Salinivibrio kushneri: one gene and its partner. The protein of the gene in region 2 interacts with the protein of the main gene of each other region in a pairwise test. Links are inferred from orthologs where the notes say so. Each region holds a gene or a part of one and is shown on either strand. Other genes may lie near its edges. The genes, in order: ptsN and trkA.

The links.
Region 1: the proteins of trkA (region 2) and ptsN interact in binary tests that used the Escherichia coli proteins (3 or more experiments, as listed by UniProt). The link is inferred for Salinivibrio kushneri from one-to-one orthologs.

Annotation. Positions count from the first base shown.
Region 1 is NZ_CP114588.1:316,006-322,065, forward strand. Bases 1,235-4,084 are described here. They hold ptsN (PTS IIA-like nitrogen regulatory protein PtsN), read right to left. Parts: upstream 2,957-4,084; coding sequence 2,513-2,956; downstream 1,235-2,512. Other genes in these bases: mgtE (magnesium transporter), read right to left, coding at 1,235-1,235; N8M53_RS01595 (HPr family phosphocarrier protein), read right to left, coding at 1,364-1,639; rapZ (RNase adapter RapZ), read right to left, coding at 1,636-2,487; hpf (ribosome hibernation promoting factor), read right to left, coding at 2,960-3,247; N8M53_RS01615 (RNA polymerase factor sigma-54), read right to left, coding at 3,273-4,084. Outside these bases: more of mgtE, read right to left, coding at 1-1,234; more of N8M53_RS01615, read right to left, coding at 4,085-4,748; lptB (LPS export ABC transporter ATP-binding protein), read right to left, coding at 4,921-5,646; lipopolysaccharide transport periplasmic protein LptA, read right to left, coding at 5,655-6,060. UniProt on the Escherichia coli protein: Seems to have a role in regulating nitrogen assimilation.
Region 2 is NZ_CP114588.1:2,761,923-2,769,361, reverse strand. Bases 4,264-7,085 are described here. They hold trkA (Trk system potassium transporter TrkA), read right to left. Parts: upstream 6,452-7,085; coding sequence 5,075-6,451; downstream 4,264-5,074. Other genes in these bases: rsmB (16S rRNA (cytosine(967)-C(5))-methyltransferase RsmB), read right to left, coding at 6,470-7,085; N8M53_RS12715 (GGDEF domain-containing protein), read right to left, coding at 4,264-4,951. Outside these bases: N8M53_RS12740 (YifB family Mg chelatase-like AAA ATPase), read left to right, coding at 1-136; N8M53_RS12735 (thiol:disulfide interchange protein DsbA/DsbL), read right to left, coding at 137-706; N8M53_RS12730 (serine/threonine protein kinase), read right to left, coding at 877-1,857; cytochrome c oxidase accessory protein CcoG, read right to left, coding at 1,944-3,371; N8M53_RS12720 (YihD family protein), read right to left, coding at 3,547-3,825; more of N8M53_RS12715, read right to left, coding at 3,920-4,263; more of rsmB, read right to left, coding at 7,086-7,439. UniProt on the Escherichia coli protein: Part of the constitutive potassium transport systems TrkG and TrkH. May regulate the transport activity of TrkG and TrkH systems. Binds to NAD(+) and NADH.

The DNA of each region.
Region 1 (6,060 bases), 2.4 Mb from region 2 along the record:
CCAGCAATACCCGCGACAAACAAGTTGACCATCATCGCCCCTGAGATGATCAAGCCCAGCTCAAGGCTGCCTTTCCATAACACCACGACACCGCCAATGATCATCGACCAGACTAGGCCGTTAATCATGCCAACGGTGGCTTCCTTGGCCAGCAGCCAGCGGGTGTTGGAGTCACCAATATGGCCAACGGCCAGGCCGCGAATCACCAAGGCAACGGTCTGGTTACCGGCCACACCGCCCATTGAGGGGACAATGGTCATCAACACCGCGATGGCTGCCATTTTATCCAAGGTGCCTTCAAACATGTTGGAGACCGAGGCCGCGGTTAACGCTGCCAGCACGTTGATCCCCAGCCAAATACTGCGGCGACGCGCACTTTTAAACGCGGGGGCAAAGGTGTCTTCCTCGTCATCGAGGCCGGCCATGCTCATCATCGAGTGCTCAGCATCTTCACGAATAATGTCGACCACATCATCAATGGTGATTCGACCGACCAAGTGGTTGTGCTCATCCACCACGGGGGCTGAGACCCAATTACGGCGTTCAAACAGGCTGGCGACATCACCGTCATCCATGGTGACGCTGATCGCCTCATCCGGCGCATCCATAATGTCAGCGATATCAGTGTCCGGTTGATTCACCAACAGGGCACTGATCGGCAAATTACCAATCAAGCGGCCGTTTGGGTCGATCACATACAGCGTATCTGTGGTGTCGGGTAACTCACCGCGCATCCGTAAGTAGCGTAATACCACATCCACGGTCACATCATCACGAATGGTGATGACGTCAGTGTTCATGATCCCGCCAGCAGACTCCTCGGGGTAAGACAGGGCTTGCTGTACCCGCGTCCGGTCTTGGGCATCCATTTCCGCCAGTACGTCTTGGGAAACGTCTTGCGGTAGGCTACGCAGCAAGTAGGCCACATCATCGGTTTCCATTCCCTCTGTCGCTGCCGCGAGCTGATCAGGGGCCATGCGAACCATGATGCCGTCTTTCACATCTTCTGAGAGCTCATCAAGGATCTCACCTTGATCTTCCGGGTCGGTGAGCTGCCAAAGTACCAGGCGTCCTTTCGGTGGAGAGGCCTCTAAAAGATGAGCCGTGTCTTCTGGCTCCATGTCCTCGAGCATACGGCGTACGCGCACAAACATGCCTTGCTCAAGCAATTGAGTGACTTCTTGGAGCCGTTGGTGGGTTAGGTTACTTTGTTCTTGTTCTAATGTTTCTGCCATCGGCCACTCCCCCAAATGCAATGACTAAAATTCTAACCTAATCAGGGGAGTCTGTCGCATGACAAATCGGTGATAGACGGGATTTAGCACCATTCACCGCGCTGGTCAGCGCAGTGGTTGCGGAGGCGTTAGCTGTCTTCGTCGAAGCCGGCTTCAAATAATGCTTTCACGGCATCGAGGGCAGGTGATGCTTGTGGACCGGTGGCTGACACGGTAATGGTTTCACCTTGCGCGGATTCCAGCATCAGCATTGCCATCACACTGTCAGCGGTGGCGGATTTATCCGCGCTTTGCAGCACCACATCGGCATCATACGCTTGCACCAGTTCAACCAGCTTGATGGCGGCGCGTGCATGCAAGCCTAAACGGTTGCGAATGCACACTTGAGCCGATACCGAGGTCACTGTTTTTGCTCCAAGGTACGGTGACGCGTTTGCACTTGCTCGCCCAGCTCTTGGAAGTAATCCGACAGATACTGCGCCACATAGACAGAGCGATGTTTTCCCCCGGTACAGCCAATGGCCACAGTCACATAGCTACGATTGTTATTCTTAAGTGCAGGAAGCCACGACTCGAGGAAGCCTTTTATTTGCGCCACTAACATGGCCACATCAGGTTGGGCGGCGAGAAACATACGCACGGGCTTCTCGAGCCCTGTATGAGGGCGAAGCGCGGGCTCCCAGTGTGGGTTGGGGAGAAAGCGCACATCAAACACATAATCGGCATCGGCCGGTAAACCATGCTTAAAGCCGAACGATTCAAACACCATCACCAAGTCGCTACTTGTGCGCCCCAGTACCAGTGAACGGACAGACTCACTTAAGTCGTGAATCGATAAGCCCGTGGTGTTAATCACCCGATCAGCGTGCTCTTTAATCGGCGCCATTTGCTGCTTCTCAGCCTGTATGGCCTGCTCTAACGAGAGGTTGTGTCGAGTGAGGGGATGCAACCGACGGGTTTCGCTGAAACGTTTAATCAGATCTTTATCGTCTGCATCTAAATAGTACACAGTGACATCGCAGATTTCGCGTAGCGCCGCCAAGGTGTCGGCAACTGGCTCTTTAGCGTTAGGAAGATTGCGAATATCGAGACTGACCGCAATTTTGGCGTCGGCATCGTCTTGCGAGACCACAAAGTCACGCAGTAAGTTGACGGGCAGATTATCGACGCAATAGTAGCCAAGATCCTCCAGTACCCGCAACGCCACTGATTTTCCTGAGCCGGAACGGCCACTGACAATTTTTAGCATCATAGTTCGCTCCCGTCAGCGTTGCCCATTATTGAGTAATGATATTGTACAGTTCTTGGTCTGAATTGGCATTTCGTAGTTGACGACACAGCTTTTTGTCATTCAGCTTCTCGGCAATCGCAGACAGGGTTTGCAGGTGTACTTTGCACTGTTCGTCCGGTACTAGCAGCGCGAAAAGCAGATCAACGGGTCGTTTGTCGACGGCATCAAACTCAATCGGCTCGGCGCATTGTAGCAGCACGCCCACGGCATGTTGGCTGTCGAGGGTGCGGCCATGGGGAATGGCAATGCCTGCCCCAATGCCGGTGGTGCCCAGCTTTTCGCGGCTTAGCATGCATTCAAACAAAGTTTGTGCGTTGGTGCCTAGCTTGTCCGCAGCAACCTGGCTGATAATTTCCAGGGCGCGTTTCTTGCTAGAGCAGTGGACGGCACTGCGGGTGCAGTCCACTGACAGTACTTCTTTCAGTTCCATAGCTTAGTGCTGTTTGAGCTTTTCTTTGTGTTTACTCAGTTGCTTGACCAGCTTATCGGTCAGCCCATCGATGGCCGCATACATATCATGCGATTGTGCTTTTGCATGGATCTCCCCGTTGTTCACGTGGAGCGTTGCTTCTGCAATCTGGTCGAGCTTTTGGACATTCAGTACAACATGGACATTATTAATGTGCTCGAAAAAGCGCTCGAGTTTAGCAAACTTGGTCTCCACATACTCGCGTAGTGGTGGCGTGACGTCGACAGACTGTCCGGTCAGATTGATTTGCATACACACTTTCCTTCTGTTGAGGCGCCTATAGCAGACGCTTACGCTGGTTTGACGGCGCAATACCCAGTGACTCTCGGTACTTAGCAATGGTCCGTCGTGCAACTTTAATGCCTTGCTCGGCCAGCAATGTGGCAATCTTACTGTCGCTAAGCGGCTTGTTAGCCGGCTCGTCAGCGACCAATTTTTTGATCAGTGCGCGAATCGCTGTGGATGAGCACTCGCCGCCATTGTCGGTACTGACGTGGCTAGAGAAAAAGTATTTCAGCTCGAAAATACCGCGCGGCGTATGCATGAACTTTTGCGTGGTGACACGGGAAATGGTTGACTCATGCATATCGACATCCAAGGCGATGTCGTTAAGCACCATCGGCTTCATCGCCTCTTCCCCGTACTCAAAGAAGTCGTGCTGATGTTCGACAATACAGCGTGCGACCTTCAGCAAAGTGTCATTACGGCTCTCCAAACTTTTAATTAGCCATTTGGCCTCTTGCAAGTGTGAGCGAATAAATTGGCTATCAGAGGGGCTACAGCCATTACGGCCATAAGCGGCGTACTGCTCGTTCACTTTGAGCTTGGGCACGCTATCGGGGTTAATTTGGACCACCCACTGACCTTGATGTTTAAACACGGAGACATCAGGCACCACGTATTCGGCCTCATTGGTCACAATGAGGTTGCCTGGGCGTGGCTCGAGGCTATGGATCAACTGCATCACGGATTTAAGCTCAGGCTCTTTCAGGCGGGTTTCACGCATTAACTGGCGATAATCACGGTTGGCGAGTAAGTCCATGTGCTCGGTCAGCACCTTCCGCGCTTCCTCAAGCCACGGGGTATCGGCATCGTATGTCGCCAGTTGCAGCATTAAACATTCTTGCAGTGAGCGAGAGGCGACGCCTAGAGGATCAAAATGTTGCACACGTTTAAGCACGGCCTCGACTTCGTCGAGCTCAATCTCTTCGCTGCCTAAGCTATCTAAGATCTCTTCGGTGCTCACTGACAGGTAACCTTGGTCGTCCACTGCATCAATGATCGCCATCGCAATCACCTGATCGTTTTCGGAGAAGGGCGTGAGCTCGAGCTGCCATTTCAAGTAGTCGTAAAGCGTTTGGGTGGTTTCGCCTTGATAAACCGGTTGGTCATCGTAACCGCTCGCCCCGACGCCCGTATTGCCTGTGCCGGCAGAGTATAAGTGATCCCAAGTGGTATCGACGGGGAGATCGTCCGGCATTTCGTTTTTTTCAAATGCGTCAGACGTTTCCATGGTGTCCGCACTGGCGGTCGCGGTTTCTTGTGCGCCCGCGTCTTGATCATGGGGTTGCTCGCGCTGATTGGCCTCTTGCTCTTGGCCTTCGTCATGCTCCAACAGCGGATTGCTTTCCAACGCTTCTTGGATTTCCTGTTGCAAGTCCAGCGTCGACAGTTGCAACAGACGGATCGCCTGTTGTAACTGCGGTGTCATTGCGAGTTGTTGTCCAAGCTTAAGCTGAAGCGTGGGTTTCATAGAGGCTGTACACCTTTCCTTATTTCAACGACCAAAGAGGTTAAAAACGCTTGCTCTGGCTATCAGGGCAAGCGCTCTTTATTAACTATAGCCATGATTGGCAGTTTTTAGCGTGAGCAAGTCCACTATATTTTACCCCAACCGACCCACTGAGCTGGGGTGATTGGATCCATTACAGTTTGAACTGATCACCCAAGTAGACCCGTTTAACATGCTCATCGTTGAGCACTTCATCAGGGGTACCGTGTGCAATCAAGTGTCCTTGGCTGACAATGTAAGCATGTTCACAGACACTGAGCGTTTCGCGCACATTGTGGTCGGTAATCAGTACGCCCAAGCCACGATCACGTAAATGTTCGATGATTTTCTTGATATCGATTACCGATATTGGGTCGACCCCGGCAAACGGTTCATCTAGCAAAATAAACTTCGGGTTAGCGGCTAAGGCGCGTGCAATTTCTACCCGGCGGCGTTCACCCCCCGATAAGGCCATGCCCAGGCTGTCACGGATATGCTGGATATTAAACTCATCGAGCAAATCTTCCGCTTTGTCCTGACGCTCTTCTTTGCTCAGAGACTTGCGGGTTTGCAGCACTGCCATCAGGTTATCGTAGACGCTCAGCTTGCGAAATATCGAGGCCTCTTGTGGCAAGTAGCCAATCCCCAGGCGTGAGCGGTTATGCATCGGCTGAATGCTAATGTCTTTATCATCGATATAAATGGCCCCTTCGTCACGAGCGACCAAGCCGACAATCATGTAAAACGACGTGGTTTTACCCGCACCGTTAGGGCCTAAAAGACCAACAATTTCACCGGATTTCACTTCCAAGCTGACATCGGCGACCACTTTTCGCCCTTTATAACTTTTTGCCAAATTGGCCGCTGTAAGTGTTGCCATGTCGCCTCTTATTGCGCGTCTGTCGTGGATGAATCCTTGGAGGAGGACTCTTTGGTACTTGGCTGCAAAATGGTGGTCACCCGTTTGGTGCTATCACTTTCTGCCACAAGCTGTTGCTTGTCGATTTCATAGGTGATCACATTGCCCTCTACTTGGTTACCACTTTGCTCGAGCATCGCATTGGTCGACATTTTGAGAAACTCATTGCCGACTTCGTAGCGTAGTTTGTTGGCTTCGCCATGAATCTCTTTGCCATCGTCCATGGTTTGCTCAAACGTGGCCGGCTTACCATAGGCTTCGATGGTTTCATCACCCTCTTGGCCTTGGGGGCGAATCACGATCAGTTTATCGGCCAGGATTTTAATGCTGCCTTGGGTCAGCACCACGTTTTGGGTAAAGGTCACCGTGTTTGTG
Region 2 (7,439 bases):
TCGGATTATAAAAGTGGCGAGAACCATTGCCGATTTAGCCGACGTCGAGACGATTCAGCGTTCTCATCTTGCTGAGGCGCTGGGTTATCGGGCGATGGATGGCTTATTACGCCATCTCAACGCCCAAGTCAGTTGATTACTTCTGGGTAAGCAAGAAGTTAATCAGCTGAAAGTATTCTTCGGGGGTTTCCACTGTTTTCGGTGTCACGTGATATTTGCCGTTCACGACCACGGCAGGCACGCCGCGTAGGCCCGCTTTTTCGAATGATTGGTCAAAACGCTTCGCCATTGAATTGGCGGCAAAGCTGTTGTAAGCACCATCAAACTCTTGGCCATCAATGCCGTTATCAACAAAAAGCTGGCGCACCTCGGCCAATGATTTCGGTGGGTTTTGCGCCACGTGAATGCGGTTAAACATCACCGGAATAATGGTGTCTTGTGCGTTCAGTACCACGGCCGTTGCGTATGCACGGGTTAGGACACTGCCCATGTCTCCGCCCATAAAGGAGACGTGATTTTTCACCACTTTGGCGTTGTCAGGCACCTGCTGTTTGAGCTGTTGAACCAGTGGTTCAAATTGATAGCAGTGAGGACAGTAGAAGGAGAAAAACTCAGTGACTGTGGGCGTATCCGTCGCTGGCGTGTCCAGTACTTGGTAGTCTTCCCCCGCCTTAAAGCGTCCCGGCTTAGCGTCAGCCACTTCCATAGGCGCGGTGGATTCAGACTGCGTTTGTGTAGACTCTGCTGTTTGCGTGGTTTGTGATGACGTTTGTGTCACGCTTTCAGGCTCAGAGCAGGCGGTTAAGCCGAGGATGAGTAGCAAAGGAAACAGTTTCTTTAACATGATTGAATGACTCTCCGTTATCGATTGATCGCTTACGGGTACAGGGTAAGCGGTGGCGCTTCTAGGGTGGCAAGTTGCTCTTTAAACGCAAGTACCTGACCTTCCCAGTATTTTGCATCAGCAAACCAAGGGAATGCACGTGGAAATGCCGGGTCTTGCCAGCGTTTTGCTAGCCACGCCATATAGTGCACCATTCTCAGACCACGCAACGGCTCGATCAGTTGCAATTGATCGGCGGGAAATTCTCGAAACTCGCGATAGCCTTCTGCCAGGGTATCGAGTTGGGCGAGCTGATCGGCACGGCTGCCGTTTAAAAATAGCCACAAGTCTTGAATCGCAGGGCCGTTACGTGTGTCGTCAAAATCCACAAACAATGGGCCGTCTCGCCACAGAATATTGCTGGGGTGGCAGTCACCGTGTAAGCGGATCGCCGGCCAATCTGTGTGCCAGCGTGCGGCAATGGCGTCAATTAAGCGGTCAAGATCAGAGAAAAAGGTCGCCTGAATGCCTTCTGGGATGAGATTCGCTTCATTTAACACCTGACGAGGCTGATAAAGATGGCTGTCGAGATCAAACTTTGCCCGTTCTTGGAAGGGGGTCGCCGCGCCAACTTGGTGTAGGCGGCCGAGGTAACGGCCGACCGCCTCAAGTTGATCCCAATTATCCACTTCAAAACCTCGGCCGCCGACACTGGGAAATAACGCAAAGCGAAAGCCGTCGGTGGTAAAAAGGCTCGTACCCTCGCGGTAGATTGGGGCTACCACGGGAATATCGGCTTGGGCGAGCTCATGACAGAACGCGTGCTCTTCGAGAATTTGTGCGTTAGACCAGCGCCCGGGACGGTAAAATTTCACCACATAGCGCTGGCCATCATCTGCGACAAATTGGGCAACACGGTTTTCATAGCTGTTCAGCGCGAGCAAGCCTGATTGAGGGTAGATCCCTACTGACTCAATCGCATTTAACTGAACATCTGGCGTTAGTGCATGAAAGTCAAAACCATGGTCAGTCATGGGCATTCCGTTTGTGTGGAAAAACGCCATGGTAACAAATAAAAAGGGCGCTGCCTGCGCCCTTTTCGTCTACATACGGGGTGGCATTAAAGGTCAGTGATAAAGCGACTCTCTGCCGTGACCACTTTTTGCTCCTCACCCGATTCTCGCTCCATCACAAAAGTGATGTCAGCGATACGCTGTTCCATCTCATAGGTATCAACTGCGAGGCTGATGGGTAATGAGAATACTTCCCCTGCTTGGACATTGACCATTTGCGGGCCATGCCATTCCACATCGTTGAGCCCATTCACTGATAGCTGATAGGTCTCATCCGATTGGGTTTTATTGAGGATTTTTAATGTGTAGGTGTTTTCGACCAGCCCTTGGTTGTTGATGCGATAAAGCTGGTTACGGTCACGAATGACATCCAGCTCCATGGGCATCACTGACATCGCCAAATAGATAAACATCGCGGTAACGATAGTCATGACAACCCCGTAGCCAAGGAGCTTAGGTCGCATCACTGCGGTTTTCTTGCCTTCAAGCTTGTGCTCGGTGGTGTAGCTAATCAGTCCACGCTCATAGCCCATCCGATCCATGGTTTCATCGCAGGCATCGATACAGGCACCACAGTTGATACATTCGTATTGCAAGCCATCACGAATATCGATGCCTGTTGGGCAGACTTGCACACATAAATTACAGTCAATGCAGTCACCGAGCCCCAACTCTTTCGGATCTTTTTTGCGAGGGCGCGGGCCGCGTTTTTCGCCGCGCTTGGCATCATACCCGACGATGAAGGTGTCTTTGTCGAACATCGCTGACTGGAAGCGTGCGTAAGGGCACATATGGATACACATAATCGAGCGCATCCAGCCGGCGTTACCGTAGGTACAAGCGGCAAAGAAGATCACCCAAAAACCGACCCAGAAGCTGGTATCAAAGGTGACTAAATCGATGGCTAACTCGCGCATCGGCACAAAGTAACCGACGAAGGTCATCCCTGTAATCAAGGAGATCGCCCACCACGCTGCATGCTTAGCCGTTTTGCGCGCGGCTAGCTCAGGCGTCAGTTTTAACGAGTCTTGCTTGCGACGTTTATTGGCCGCGCCTTCAAGCTTTTCTTCAAACCAAATAAACAAGAAGGTCCACACCGTTTGTGGGCACAAGTACCCACACCACACGCGGCCAAGAAAGGTGGTAATGAAGAAAAGGCCAAATGCCGCGAGCATCAACAAGGCAGCCAGCAAGGTAAGATCTTGTGGCCAGAGTGTGGTGCCAAAAAAGGTAAACTTCTGATTACCGATATCGAGTAAGATGGCTTGGCGTCCTTGGTAAGGGATCCAGGGAATGGCGAGGAACACCAGCATGAAAAACCAGCCCATATAGCGTCGCATACGCTGGTAATAGCCTTTTACCGCACGCACATAAATACGATTGCTTGGATTGAATCGGTCGTCAGCCCCTTTGTGAGTTTTGGGGTTGTACTCTTTTGCAGTCACGTCTTTGACGTTGATTTTTTTATCGCTCATGACATTGGCTTTCCTTGGGGTAGGGGTCCATGGTGCATTGCCAGGCCCTGATTATCATTGTTGCCTGTGATTGTAGCGCAGCGAACTCCTTGAATACGCTACCAGAGTCATAGTTTGCAACATAGCCACAAACTCAATGAAATCTAGCTATAACAGACGATTAGCCAGACTGCTTTCACGACGATTGATGAGGTGGGATCCCGCGCGCGCGCAAAATCGCGGCTTTAAAATCGTCTTCACAATCTTTGGCTAGCCCAGGAATAGGGGCATTACTGTCCTCTAGTCGCATCTTGAGCTGATAGATCAACGTATCGTCTGACAGGGTGGTGACGTCCTGGCCGTGACCGGCTTCATTAGCGATCTGGATGAGCATTTGCATCAGAGAGTAGTCAGGGTTTTTTTGCCAAGATTGATTGAGTAGGTCGAGCAACTCATTAATACGGTGGCATTGCATGTGGGCATCCTCAGTGTGGCACGTAAAAAATGCCATTTTGCCTGACCACACTGAAGTGAAACTTAGCCAGGATCAAATTCCGCGCTGGTGGTGGTTAATTAATCGGCATCACGCGATTACGGCCTAGGTTTTTAGCTTGGTACAAGTGCTGGTCGGCACGATAAATCAGATCTGCGCTCGACTCTGTTTTCTCCTCATCATACTCTGCGACCCCGATTGAGACGGTAATACTATCGAGGGTTCGGCCGCGACGTCGGTCTTTGATCACCATGCGGTCAATCGCAGCGCGCAATGTTTCCGCTGTGCGTTTGGCGGTACTCAACCTTTTTTGTGGTACCAATAGCGCAAACTCTTCGCCCCCATAGCGAAACGCTTGTACGCCATCCCGACAATAATCGAGGATTCGCTTGGCGACTTGCTTTAGAGCAATGTCACCGAGCACATGACCGTAGGTATCATTAAGGTGCTTGAAGTGGTCGAGATCGATGAGTATCAAGCAAAACGGCCACGTTTGTGGGCTGTCAATATAGGCGGTGAGCTCGCGCTCAAAGGCCGCACGGTTAAGCAAACCGGTTAATCCATCATGGGTGGCTTGTTCGGTCATCTCTGCCAAGTTTTGCTTTAATTGCGCGATCTCTTGCTGGGCATCACTAAGCTGGTGCTTAAAGTAGCGGGTCGACTGGGTGAGCGCTTGCGAATCCTTGACCACGTTGCGCACCACGGCAATGGTCTCGTCAATGGATAGCCCTTCGTTTTCGACCCGTGACAGCTGCTCAAAGGTGTTATCGAGTACCGAATGGAAAGCGTCAGTATCTTGGATAGTATCTGACATTGAGTGGCTCATCTCGGTCATCATCGATTCTAAACTTTGCTTTAATGCATTGATGTCTCGGCTATGCTTATCGGCCATATGTTTTTGGTAAAGCATGTCGCTTTGCAGCGGGCTACAGGTACCGTGCTCATCCACGGTGGCATCGACATCCGCATTGAGTTTGGCATCGGTATTGGCGACATAGGTGTACCACAGGGCATAGTTGGTGGGCGTGGTGGGCACCTTGTATTTCATCATCAAAGGCACAGCTTTTTTGAGGAAGCTGGTAGATTGCTGAAACTTATCGTCCGACATGGCGTTCCTTTGTGTGTCATCGATACCGAGAGAACTTTTACTAGTGTATACCCAAAGTGACTGGAACGGCAGTAGACAGCGAAAAAGCGTGAGCCTGCAGGCAACAACGCCTGCAGGGTAGGATTAAAGGAAGAAAGGGCTGGGCTGGAACAGGCGTTCAACGTCAGGAATATATTTTTTGTTCACCAAGAACAAGACCACATGGTCATCTTGCTGGATCACGGTTTTGTCGTGCGCAATTAACACTTCATCGCCTCGCACCACGGCACCGATGGTGGTTCCTGGCGGTAGTTTGATCTCGCCGATGGCGCGCCCGACCACTTTCGAGGTTGACGCATCCCCATGGGCGATGGCTTCAATCGCCTCAGCGGCGCCGCGTCGTAGTGACGAGACATTAACAATGTCTGCGCGGCGCACATGGGTGAGTAGCGCAGATATCGTTGCCTGTTGAGGAGAGATGGCAATATCAATCACCCCGCCTTGCACCAAGTCCACATAAGCGCCGCGCTGGATAAGCACCATGACTTTTTTCGCGCCAAGGCGTTTCGCCAACATGGCCGACATAATATTGGCTTCGTCTTCGTTGGTGACCGCGATAAACACATCAATCTGATCAATGTGCTCTTCACTGAGCAGCTCTTGGTCAGAGGCGTCACCACAAAAGACCGTGGTTTCTTCCAGCAACTCAGAAAGGTGCTCGGCACGCGTGGGGTTACGCTCAATCAACTTCACACTGTATTGGCGCTCCAACGCCATCGCTAGGCCTGCGCCGATATTCCCGCCCCCGACAATCATGATGCGCTTATAAGGCTTTTCGAGACGCTGCAACTCACTCATCACCGAGCGAATATGGTTACTTGCAGCGACGAAAAAGACCTCATCATCGGCTTCGATAATGGTGGTACCTTGCGGGCGAATGGGCCGATCGCGGCGGAAAATGGCGGCAACGCGCGTATCCACATGCGGCATATGCTCACGCAGCGCCGACAAGGCCTTTCCGACCAGTGGGCCGCCGTAATACGCCTTAACCGCAACGAGGCCGACCTTTTTATCGGCAAAACTGACCACCTGTAAGGCACCTGGGTATTCAATCAGACGGCGAATATAACGGGTCACCAGCTCTTCAGGGGCGATAAGGTGGTCAACCGGACACGCGTCGCTGTTAAACAGTTGCTCTTTCACCGCCAAGTATTCAGGGCTGCGGATCCGGGCGACACGGTTGGGTGTATTAAATCGAGTATACGCAACCTGGCAGGCGATCATATTGGTTTCGTCTGAGTTGGTCACCGCAACCAGCATATCTGCATCTTGAGCACCCGCCTCTTGTAGTGTGGTCGGATGGCTGGCAAACCCTTGCACCACGCGTAAGTCGTACTTATCTTGCAGTTCACGTAGTCGTTCAGGGGCGCGGTCGACAATAGTGATGTCATTGTTTTCCCCCACCAAGTTCTCTGCCAACGTCCCGCCGACTTGGCCTGCACCCAAGATGATGATTTTCATGCTACTGTCACTCCCTGCCTAGTTGCTTGATGACTTCTCTAGGCATGCGTAATAAAAACCGTCCATGTCGTCTTCGCCAGGCAGAATTTGACGGCCTGGCTGCGTTTGCGTGCCGGTATGCAATATCGCTGATGGCTCACGGGATAAAAAGGCGCGGATTTGATCGCTGTTTTCATCTGGCAAGACCGAGCAAGTGGCGTAAACCAGCGTACCCCCTGGTGCCAATTGCTGCCACATTGCGTCTAAAATCTCTGCCTGTAACGTGACCAGGGCATGAATATCACTGTCACGACGCAGCCATTTTATATCAGGGTGGCGACGAATCACGCCCGTGGCAGAGCAAGGGGCATCCAGCAAAATACGATCAAACGCAGGCCCTTGATGCCAAGCGCTCGGCTTGCGGGCATCCGCGTGTTTCACCTCAGCATTAAGGCCCAACCGTGAAAGGTTGTCTTTGATCCGCGACAAGCGGTTTTCATCGGCATCAATGGCCGTCACGATGGCATCAGGCTGGTGCTCGAGGATATGGCAGGTTTTCCCTCCTGGCGCGGCACAGCAGTCGAGAATGTGCTCTGCAGACGCGGGTTGGAGGTAATCGACAGCCAGCTGCGCGGCGGCATCTTGTACCGACACCCAGCCTTGGTCAAACCCGGGTAAGCGAGACACATCACACGGCGCGTCGAGTTTCAGCGCATCCATCGCATCTGGGTGGGCACTGGCGCCAATACCGGCTTGTTGCAGCTGCGTTTGATAACTATCTCGAGAATGATGCTGGCGATTGACGCGCAGCCACATCGGCGCCTTTTGATGGTTCGCCGCGACAATGTCTTGCCAATTTGATGGGTAGGCGGCCTGAAGGCGTTTGAGTAACCAGCTAGGGTGACAATAAAGCCCGGCATCGTGTGCTTGACTGGCTTGGTCTAGCGCCGCTTGATCGCGTTGGTAATTGCGCAAGATGGCATTGATCAACCCTCGCAATTGCGGACGT